Linked DNA regions of Pyrococcus horikoshii OT3. Each later gene encodes a partner of the first gene's protein in a complex. Links are inferred from orthologs where the notes say so. Each region holds a gene or a part of one and is shown in the gene's direction. Other genes may lie near its edges.

What was found. Proteins that work in one complex are often made in the same cells at the same time.
Region 2: rpl4p (region 1) and rpl12p share a complex: the UniProt entries of both Methanocaldococcus jannaschii proteins name them as parts of the 50S ribosomal subunit. The link is inferred for Pyrococcus horikoshii OT3 from one-to-one orthologs.

Annotation. Positions count from the first base shown.
Region 1 is NC_000961.1:1,546,250-1,551,353, reverse strand. The notes cover bases 1,414-4,235. They hold rpl4p (50S ribosomal protein L4), read left to right. Parts: upstream 1,414-2,351; coding sequence 2,352-3,119; downstream 3,120-4,235. Other genes in these bases: rpsS (30S ribosomal protein S19), read left to right, coding at 4,128-4,235; PH_RS08385 (50S ribosomal protein L2), read left to right, coding at 3,398-4,117; PH_RS08390 (50S ribosomal protein L23), read left to right, coding at 3,126-3,386; PH_RS08400 (50S ribosomal protein L3), read left to right, coding at 1,414-2,341. In the rest of the region: PH_RS08410 (CBS domain-containing protein), read left to right, coding at 1-335; PH_RS08405 (putative RNA uridine N3 methyltransferase), read left to right, coding at 475-1,251; more of PH_RS08400, read left to right, coding at 1,253-1,413; more of rpsS, read left to right, coding at 4,236-4,526; rplV (50S ribosomal protein L22), read left to right, coding at 4,537-5,004; rpsC (30S ribosomal protein S3), read left to right, coding at 5,009-5,104. UniProt on the Methanocaldococcus jannaschii protein: One of the primary rRNA binding proteins, this protein initially binds near the 5'-end of the 23S rRNA. It is important during the early stages of 50S assembly.
Region 2 is NC_000961.1:1,733,780-1,738,189, reverse strand. The notes cover bases 29-3,022. They hold rpl12p (50S ribosomal protein P1), read left to right. Parts: upstream 29-1,359; coding sequence 1,360-1,686; downstream 1,687-3,022. Other genes in these bases: PH_RS09430 (HAD-IA family hydrolase), read left to right, coding at 2,501-3,022; dcd (dCTP deaminase), read right to left, coding at 1,865-2,335; PH_RS09450 (50S ribosomal protein L10), read left to right, coding at 289-1,317. Also shown: more of PH_RS09430, read left to right, coding at 3,023-3,163; aminomethyl-transferring glycine dehydrogenase subunit GcvPA, read left to right, coding at 3,225-4,410. UniProt on the Methanocaldococcus jannaschii protein: Forms part of the ribosomal stalk, playing a central role in the interaction of the ribosome with GTP-bound translation factors.

The DNA of each region.
Region 1 (5,104 bases):
TAGTTGATGAGACGGATCTACTGAGGGATAGTGAGATAGTAAGAATAATGAAGAGTACGGAACTAGCGGCCTCTAGTGAGGAAGAATGGATTCTCGAAAGTCATCCAACGTTGTTATTTGAGAAGTTTGAACTTCAACTTCCGAACAAGCCAGTGGCCGAGATAATGACTAGAGATGTAATAGTCGCTACTCCCCACATGACGGTGCATGAAGTGGCCCTAAAAATGGCCAAGTATAGTATAGAACAACTACCCGTAATAAGGGGAGAGGGAGATTTAATTGGTTTAATAAGAGATTTCGACTTATTAAAGGTTCTCGTTAAGTCTAAAGCATGAATCTGTTCTCTTATGGCTTTTGCAAAAATTTTTTAAGAATTATCAATCTTCGAGGGTGGAAACCTTCGAAAGCCTTTTAAATCTTTTATAAAAACACCACAACAGTCTTTGGTCTAAGAAAATCTCTCGGAGGGCAACAATGAGCTGGCATGTCTTCATTCCAGATTCCCTGCTTGAAGAAACTAGCGACCTAAAACTCAAGGCGTATAAAGTAGGACAAATTGCAAGGGCATGTGCAATATTCGGAGTCGAGCACATATGGATATATAAAGCAGGGGGCAGGGATGGAAGACTCATTAAAACATTGCTCGAGTACGTTGAGACTCCCCAGTACCTTAGGAAGAGAATATTCCCTATAATGCCCGAACTCAGGTATGCTGGTGTAATGCCTCCTCTCCAGATACCAAGCCATAAGGAAAAAACAAGTCCCAGGATTGGAGAGATAAGGGAAGGGTTTGCATTCAGAAGGGGCAAGAAAATCTTTGCAGATATTGGCTTGGATAGGCCTGCTTTAGTAAAGGGGATTGCTGAGGAGGGCCGGGGAACATTTAAGATAATCTCAGTAAAGCCTTTAAGGGTCGTTCCGGCCGAGCCTCCTGGGTATTGGGGGTATAAGGTTCATTGGAGTAAAAAAAGTTTGGCAAAAACACTTAAAAATGCTGACCTTGACGTAGTCATCGCAACTTCCCGTAGGGGAGTTGATGTGAGAGATGCCGAAGTGCCCCTCGAGGGCGAGGTAGGTATAGTGTTTGGATCACCTCGAAAAGGTGTGTTTGAGATATTGGAAGAGTTTAAGGAAAAATATGAATTTGATCTCGTGCTCAATACAATCCCTAATCAAAAAACAAGGACTGTAAGGACTGAGGAAGCCGTGTTGGCGACTCTTGCGATATTTAATATCATGAGGAGGGATTGAAATGGGAAAGATTCATAGGCCAAGGAAAGGATCACTTGCTTTCAGTCCAAGGAAAAGGGCAAAGAGTATAGTTCCAAGGATCAGGAGCTGGCCAAAGGAGACCGAAGTTAGAATGCTAGGCTTTGCAGGATATAAAGCGGGGATGACTCATATATTAATGATCGATGACGAACCAGGGCTTACCAACGGAAAGGAGATATTCATGCCAGTCACTATAATTGAAACTCCTCCGTTGAGAGTCTTCGGAATAAGGGCATACAGGCAAGGTTATTTAGGGCTAGAGACGGCGGGTGAAGTCATAGTTCCAGACTTTGAGCTTGATAATTACACTCCAAGTAAGAAGGGTAAGGGGAGGAAGTTCACATTCTATCAATTCCTGGGAAGGAGGATAGCAACCCTACCTAAAGATTACACTCAGGAAGAGTTCGAGCAGAAGTTAGGAGCACTTGAGGATATGATAAAAGAGGGAGAAATAGTCGAGGTAAGAGCGCTAGTATCGACTCAACCCTGGGTTATAAAGCTAAAGAAGAAGCCTGAAGTAATGGAATACGCAATTGGTGGAACGAGCGTTGAAGAGAAATTTAACTACATAAAGGAGAAGCTTGGAAAGGAAATTAGGGTTGGAGAAGTCCTCAAGGAAGGGGAACTTCTTGATGTTATAGCGGTAACGAAGGGTAAGGGTACTCAGGGGCCGGTGAAGAGATGGGGAATTAAGCTTAGGGCTCATAAGGATAGTAAGGGAAGAAGGAAGGTAGGTTCCATAGGCCCATGGCATCCAGCTAGAGTAATGTGGACGGTTCCAATGGCTGGACAAATGGGCTTCCACCACAGAACTGAACTTAATAAGAGGTTAATAGCCATAGGAGAGAACGGAAAGCTTGTTATTGATGGTAATGAAATTGAAATAACGCCAAAGGGTGGCTTTCCACACTATGGAATCGTCAGGGGCGATTTCATGATGATAGCAGGTTCAGTTCCTGGGGCGATAAAGAGGATAATTAGGGTTAGGCCCGCGATAAGACCTCCAAAGAAGAAGCCTCCTGTTCAGAGGCCTCAGATAACCTATGTTAGTGTTGAGTCAAAGCAGTGAGGTGAGATAAATGAAGGTAAAGGTCTTTGACCTTAACGGTCAACCAGTTGATGAGATAGAACTTCCTAGGGTATTCCTTACTCCATTTAGGCCAGATCTAATTAGGAGGGCCGTTATTGCTTCCTGGACGCATAGAATACAACCTCAAGGTAGGGATCCAATGGCCGGTAAGAGGAGGGTTACCGAGAACATAGGAAAGGGTCATGGAATGGCAAGGGTTGAGAGGCTGAAGACCCCACCAAGGTATGCAGCTTTCGTCCCATTCGCTAGGGGTGGAAGAAGGGCACATCCACCAAAGGTTGAGAAGATAATTTGGGAGGGCATAAATAAGAAGGAAAGGAGATTAGCTATAATGAGCGCAATAGCGGCAACGGCTAATTATGACATAGTTAAATCCAGAGGCCATATAGTTGATAATGTTCCTCAGTTACCTTTGATAGTCGTTGATGACCTTCAGAAGGTTAGCAAAACTAGGGAAACTAGGGAGATATTCAAGAAGCTTGGAATATGGGAGGACATAGAGAGGGCCAAGGAGAAAAGTGGAGTAAGAGCAGGTAAGGGTAAGATGAGGGGTAGAAGGTACAAGAAGGCGAAAGGCCCATTGATCGTGGTCGGTAAGAATGAGGGGATAGTATTTGGTGCCAGGAATCATCCGGGAGTTGATGTAGTGGTAGTTGATAACCTTGGAGTTGAGCATCTCGCTCCTGGAACGCACCCAGGAAGGTTAACGGTTTGGACTGTTAGTGCTATAGAGAGGCTTAGGGAAATATACGGGTGATGAAGTATGGATCCTTATAAAGTTATAATTAGACCTGTGGTAACAGAAAAAGCAATCTCCTTGATAGAAAAGGAGAACAAACTAACCTTTATCGTTGATAGGAGAGCAACCAAAACAGACATCAAAAAGGCCATTGAAGAGATATTCAACGTTAAGGTTGAGAAAGTTAACACGCTAATCACGCCAAAGGGAGAAAAGAAGGCTTACGTTAAGTTGAAGCCTGAATATAGCGCGAGTGAAATAGCCGCCAGATTGGGATTATTCTGAGGTGATGTGAGATGGGTAAGAGTCTAATCCAACAAAGGAGAGGTAAGGGGAGTCCCACATTTAGATCCCCCTCTCACAGATTCAGGGGAGCTGTTAAGTATATTCCTCTTAACTATACCCAAGACAAAACGATAAGGGGAGTTGTTGAGGAGATAATGCACGATCCAGGAAGGACGGCCCCGGTTGCAAGGGTTAAATTTGAGAATGGTATGGAGAAGCTGATAATAGCTCCGGAGGGGTTGCTAGTCGGCCAAGAAATATATATAGGGCCAGATGCTCCAGTTGAAATAGGAAATACCCTTCCCCTTGCAAAGATCCCTGAGGGAACTTATATCTATAACATTGAGGGAGTTCCTGGAGACGGAGGTAAGTACGTGAGGGCCGGGGGGACTTACGCTCTCGTAGTTTCTAGAGAGAAGGATAAGGTTATAGTTCAACTTCCAAGCGGTGAGCTCAAGGCGTTTGACCCTAATTGCAGGGCTACGATTGGTGTAGTTGCTGGCGGTGGAAGATTGGAGAAGCCATTAGTTAAGGCTGGTAAGGCTTACTACAAGTACAAAGCCAGGAATAAGTTCTGGCCAACTCCAAGAGGTGTTAAGATGAACGCCGTTAACCATCCATTCGGTGGTAAGGAGCACCACCCAGGTAAACCAACGACAACTTCAAGAAGGGCCCCACCAGGAAGAAAGGTTGGTCATATCGCTGCGAGGAGGACTGGTAGAAGGAAGTGAGGTGGTGTAGATGGCGAGGAAGGAGTTTAGATATCGCGGTTATACCCTTGAGCAGTTGATGAACATGTCCCTTGAAGAATTAGCTAGGCTATTGCCAGCTAGACAGAGGAGAAGCCTTAGAAGAGGGCTTACTCCGGAGCAGAAGAAGCTTTTGAGGAAGATAAGACTCGCAAAGAAAGGGAAGTATAACAAGCCAATAAGAACCCACTGTAGAGATATGATAATCCTTCCAGAGATGGTGGGATTGACGATATACGTGCACAATGGAAAAGAGTTCGTTCCTGTAGAAATAAAGCCTGAGATGATCGGCCATTACCTTGGAGAGTTCGCTCCAACTAGAAAGAGGGTACAGCATGGAGCTCCTGGTATTGGAGCTACAAGATCTTCAATGTTCGTTGCAGTCAAGTGAGGTGGTTTAGATGGGCAAGCGCTTTGGCTACTCTTTCCAAAATTTTGATCCTGAAAGGATGGCGAGGGCGAGTGGTAGAGATCTTAGAATTTCACCAAAACTTGCAGTTGAAGTATGCAGAGAGCTGAGGGGAATGATGCTAAATGATGCACTAAGATATCTGGATGAAGTCATAGCCCTAAAGAGGCCCGTTCCGCTTAGGCGTTACAACGATAGCCAAGGACACAAGCCAGGAAAAGGGTTTGGTCCGGGAAGATATCCTGTTAAAGTTGCAAAGGCCATAAAGAAAGTTCTATTGAATGCGAAGAATAACGCTGAGCAAAAGGGTCTTGATCCTGATAAGTTGAAGATAATTCATATCGCTGCTCACAGAGGACCCGTACTTAGGGGATGGTATCCGAGGGCATTTGGAAGGGCAACTCCATTCAACGAGCAGACGACTCACATAGAGGTAGTAGTTGAGGAAATTAGGAGGTGAACTCATGGCAATTGAGAGGTACTTCATTCGCGAAGCTGTTAAAGAGATGCTCATCGACGAATTTTTAGAAAAAGAGCTTAGAAGAGCAGGTTATGGTGGA
Region 2 (4,410 bases), 190 kb from region 1 along the record:
ATACCTAGGTCCCAGGAACAAGATGCCCGTTGTCGTTCCACCTACAATGACTAACATAGAGCCGATAGTGGAGAAGCTCAAGAAAACAGTTAGGATACAGTTAAAGGATAATCCAGTAGTTCATGCGCCTGTTGGAACGGAAAAGATGAGCGATGAACAACTAGCTGAAAACATAGAAGCAGTACTTAACGCGATAATTGGTAAACTTGAAAGGGGAGAGAATCAGATAAGATCAGTATACGTTAAGACTACAATGGGCCCGGCCGTGAGAGTAGAGGGGTGATGTAAATGGCCCACGTTGCTGAGTGGAAGAAGAAGGAAGTTGAAGAGCTTGCAAAGCTAATCAAGAGTTATCCTGTAATTGCTTTAGTTGACGTTTCATCAATGCCAGCGTATCCCCTTTCACAAATGAGAAGGTTAATTAGAGAAAATGGAGGTCTGCTTAGGGTCTCCAGGAATACCTTGATAGAGCTAGCTATAAAGAAGGCAGCTAAGGAGCTAGGGAAGCCAGAACTTGAGAAGTTGGTAGAGTACATAGACAGGGGAGCTGGAATTCTCGTTACTAACATGAATCCCTTCAAGCTTTACAAGTTCCTTCAACAGAACAGGCAACCAGCTCCAGCTAAACCTGGAGCCGTCGTTCCAAAGGATGTCGTAGTTCCAGCGGGACCAACTCCTCTTGCTCCTGGGCCAATAGTTGGACAGATGCAAGCACTTGGGATTCCGGCTAGGATTGAGAAGGGTAAAGTTACAATTCAGAAGGATACAACCGTTCTTAAGGCTGGAGAAGTTATAACTCCTGAACTGGCTAACATACTCAACGCTTTAGGAATTCAGCCCCTTGAAGTAGGATTGGATGTTTTAGCGGTATACGAAGATGGTATAGTTTACACTCCAGACGTTTTAGCTATAGACGAGCAGGAATATATCGACATGCTACAAAAAGCATATATGCATGCATTTAACCTAGCCGTAAACATAGCTTACCCAACTCCTGAGACGATCGAGGCAATAATCCAGAAGGCATTCCTAAATGCTAAGACGGTTGCTATTGAGGCAGGTTACATAACTAAGGAGACAATTCAGGATATCATTGGAAGGGCTTTCAGGGCTATGTTACTACTTGCTCAGCAATTACCTGAGGATGTTCTAGATGAGAAGACCAAAGAGCTTTTAAGTGCTCAGGCTCAAGTTGCGGTTGCAACTCAACCATCTGAGGAAGAGAAGAAGGAAGAGGAGAAGACGGAGGAAGAAGAGAAAGAGGAAGAGGCCTCCGAGGAGGAGGCTTTAGCTGGTTTAAGTGCTCTATTTGGATAATTTACGCGTATCCCATAAAGCTAATCGGGAGGTGTGATGGAGATGGAGTATGTGTATGCTGCTCTGCTCCTCCACAGTGTTGGGAAGGAGATAAATGAGGAGAACCTTAAGGCCGTCCTTCAAGCTGCTGGAGTTGAACCTGAGGAGGCAAGGATAAAGGCCCTCGTTGCTGCTCTAGAGGGAGTTAACATTGACGAGGTTATAGAGAAAGCGGCAATGCCAGTTGCAGTTGCAGCTGCTCCGGCAGCAGCCCCAGCAGAAGCTGGTGGAGAGGAGAAGAAGGAAGAGGAGAAGAAGGAGGAAGAAGAGAAAGAGGAAGAAGTTTCAGAGGAAGAAGCCCTTGCGGGTCTCAGCGCACTCTTTGGATGAATTCGTTTTCTTCCCCTTTTCTCTCAATATAATATTTTAGGCCTTCAACTCAAACTTGAAAGGATGAAATTCAAGGAGAAGCATAGAAAAGCTAAAGCTGATACTAGATTTTATCCAACAAGAAACTCATTGAGTTTATATCTAAAAGCACACCCCTTAAGTATGTATATCCACCATATTAGAGTTTCTTTCTCTTTGAAAATACCAATCTTGTGCTTCCCTGATAGTTTCCACTATAGGGATTCCTTGGTGGATCCTCTAGCCTTATAAAGACAATCTGCACAAACCTTTCTCCGTATTTTAATTCTACTGGTTCATTTGAAGCATTGTAGAGCATTAGAGTTAAGTTCCCATCCCATCCTGGGTCAACCCAGGCAAAAGAACCTAGAATCCCCTCTCTAGCTAAGCTGCTCCTTATCTTCATATCTCCCATCACATCATCAGGTAACTTTACTCTCTCGAGGGTTAGAATTAGAGCGTATTCCCTTGGAGGAATAACTACTTTCCCTTCTTTTTCCACATCAATTAACTTTCCACTAACAAAAGCTTCTCTACCCACTCTAAGATCATAACCTGCTGGTTGAAGTGATTCTTCAGAAAATGGTTCTATAAGTATTTCTTTTCTTATTTTCCAGTCCGGAAGTAGCATTTTATCACCGAAACCTTTATTACGCTTTCAATTTAAAGCCTTTTCTGAGGGCCGGTGGCCTAGCCTGGATGGGGCGTCGGCCTTCGGAGCCGAAGGTCCCGGGTTCAAATCCCGGCCGGCCCGCCAACAATAACTTTAAAACTTCCACAAATGTGTAGCTTTCTGATGATCATAGCTTTTGACTTTGACGGAACACTCGTAGATAGTTATTCATGCATAGAAGAGGCATTCTATAGAGCTCTAAGGCGTACTTATCCCTGGTTCCCTGGGAAGAGGTATATGGCAAAGCTACTAACAAAGATTGAACTTCAATTTGAGAGACCAAGATTTGGAAGACACAGTGGGAAAATAAAAGCTCCAATGAAGATTTTCCAAGGAAAATTTGCTAGAATATGGTTTGAGGAGAGGGCAAAGCTAACCAAGCCCCTGGAAGGTGCTAGAGAAGTATTAAAGGAACTGAAAAGGGAGGGGCATATTGTCATATCTTTTTCGGCCGAAGATTTTATCCCTGGGGTAAAAGAGTATAGGCTTAGGCAAAGTGGATTGTATGATATTTTTGACGATGTGATTATCTTTGGTCATGGAGTTTCAATAAAGGAGGCATTTCGTTTAGTCAGGGAGAAATATGGGAATGAAACTTTTGTATGGGTCGATGATAAGCCATGGCGCTTCATAGGAAACGGTGACGAGAATACGGAATACGTGTGGATGTACTTTCCTTACACGGCTAGATTTGTTACTAAGGAGATCCTTGACAAAATTCCTCATCTGCACGTGATATATGACCTTTGGAGTCTCCTGGATGTCCTTAGGAGATTGAGCGTATGATAATCAACCTTAGGAAAGGTATTTATTATAATCTTACTAAATTTTTAGTCGGGGATTTGCAATGGGAAATCATTACATTCCAAATTCTGCACACAAGGAAGAAATGCTTAAGGAAATTGGATTATCTTCAATAGAAGAGCTCTTTGCAGACATTCCAGAGAAGTTTATAAAAGAGGAGCTAAATCTTCCAGAGGGGAAGAGTGAGTACGAAGTCTTCCTGGAGATGAATGAGATACTTGAAAAGAACAAGACTGTTCTAGAGATGCCAACCTTCCTGGGGGCTGGAACGTATTTCCACTATATACCAGCCCATGTAAAGCATTTAATTGAAAGGAGTGAGTTTCTAACTTCCTATACCCCCTATCAACCTGAGATAAGCCAGGGAATGCTTCAAGCCCTCTTCGAATATCAAAGCTTAATAGCGGAACTAGTGGGACTTCCAGTGGTTAACTCTTCAATGTACGATTGGGGAACTGCAATGGCCGAAGCAGCTCTAATGACCGTTAGATTACATAAAGGAAAGAGAAAGAAGTTCGTGGTTCCTAAGCATACTCACCCTGAGAGATTACAAGTTTTAAGAACCTACACGAGAGGCCCTGAAGTTGAGATAGTAACCGTTAATTGGAACGAGAGGGGACAAGTGGATGTTGAGGATTTAAAGGAAAAGGTTAAGGACGCTGCTGGAGTTTACATAGAGATCCCGAACTTCTTCGGCCTACTAGAGGAAGAAATAAGGGAAGTTGGAGAGATAGCCCATGAGGCTGGAGCATACTTTGTCGTTGGGGTGGATCCAACTATTCTAGGAATAGTCGAAGCCCCAGGAGAATTAGGAGCTGACATAGTCGTTGGTGAAGCTTCTTACTTTGGTAATCCAATGAACTTCGGTGGGCCTAGGGCGGGGATATTCGCTGTCAAGAACGATATGAAGCTGATAAGGCAGATGCCTGGGAGGATTATAGGAATGACGAAAGATGCAGAAGGAAAGAGGGCCTTCGTGATGACACTCCAAACGAGGGAGCAACACATTAGGAGGGCCAAGGCTACCTCTAATATATGCTCGAATGAAGCCTTAGTTGCAGTGGCCGCTGCGATCCACATAGCTAGCCTCGGTCCTAAGGGGATCAGGGAACTAGGAGAAGTTATCCTGAAGAATACTGCTTACCTTAAGAAGAGGCTCAGTGAAGTTGCTGAGATTCCATTCGATGGCGTCAACTTCAAGGATGTTCTAGTTAGATTTGACAAGCCCT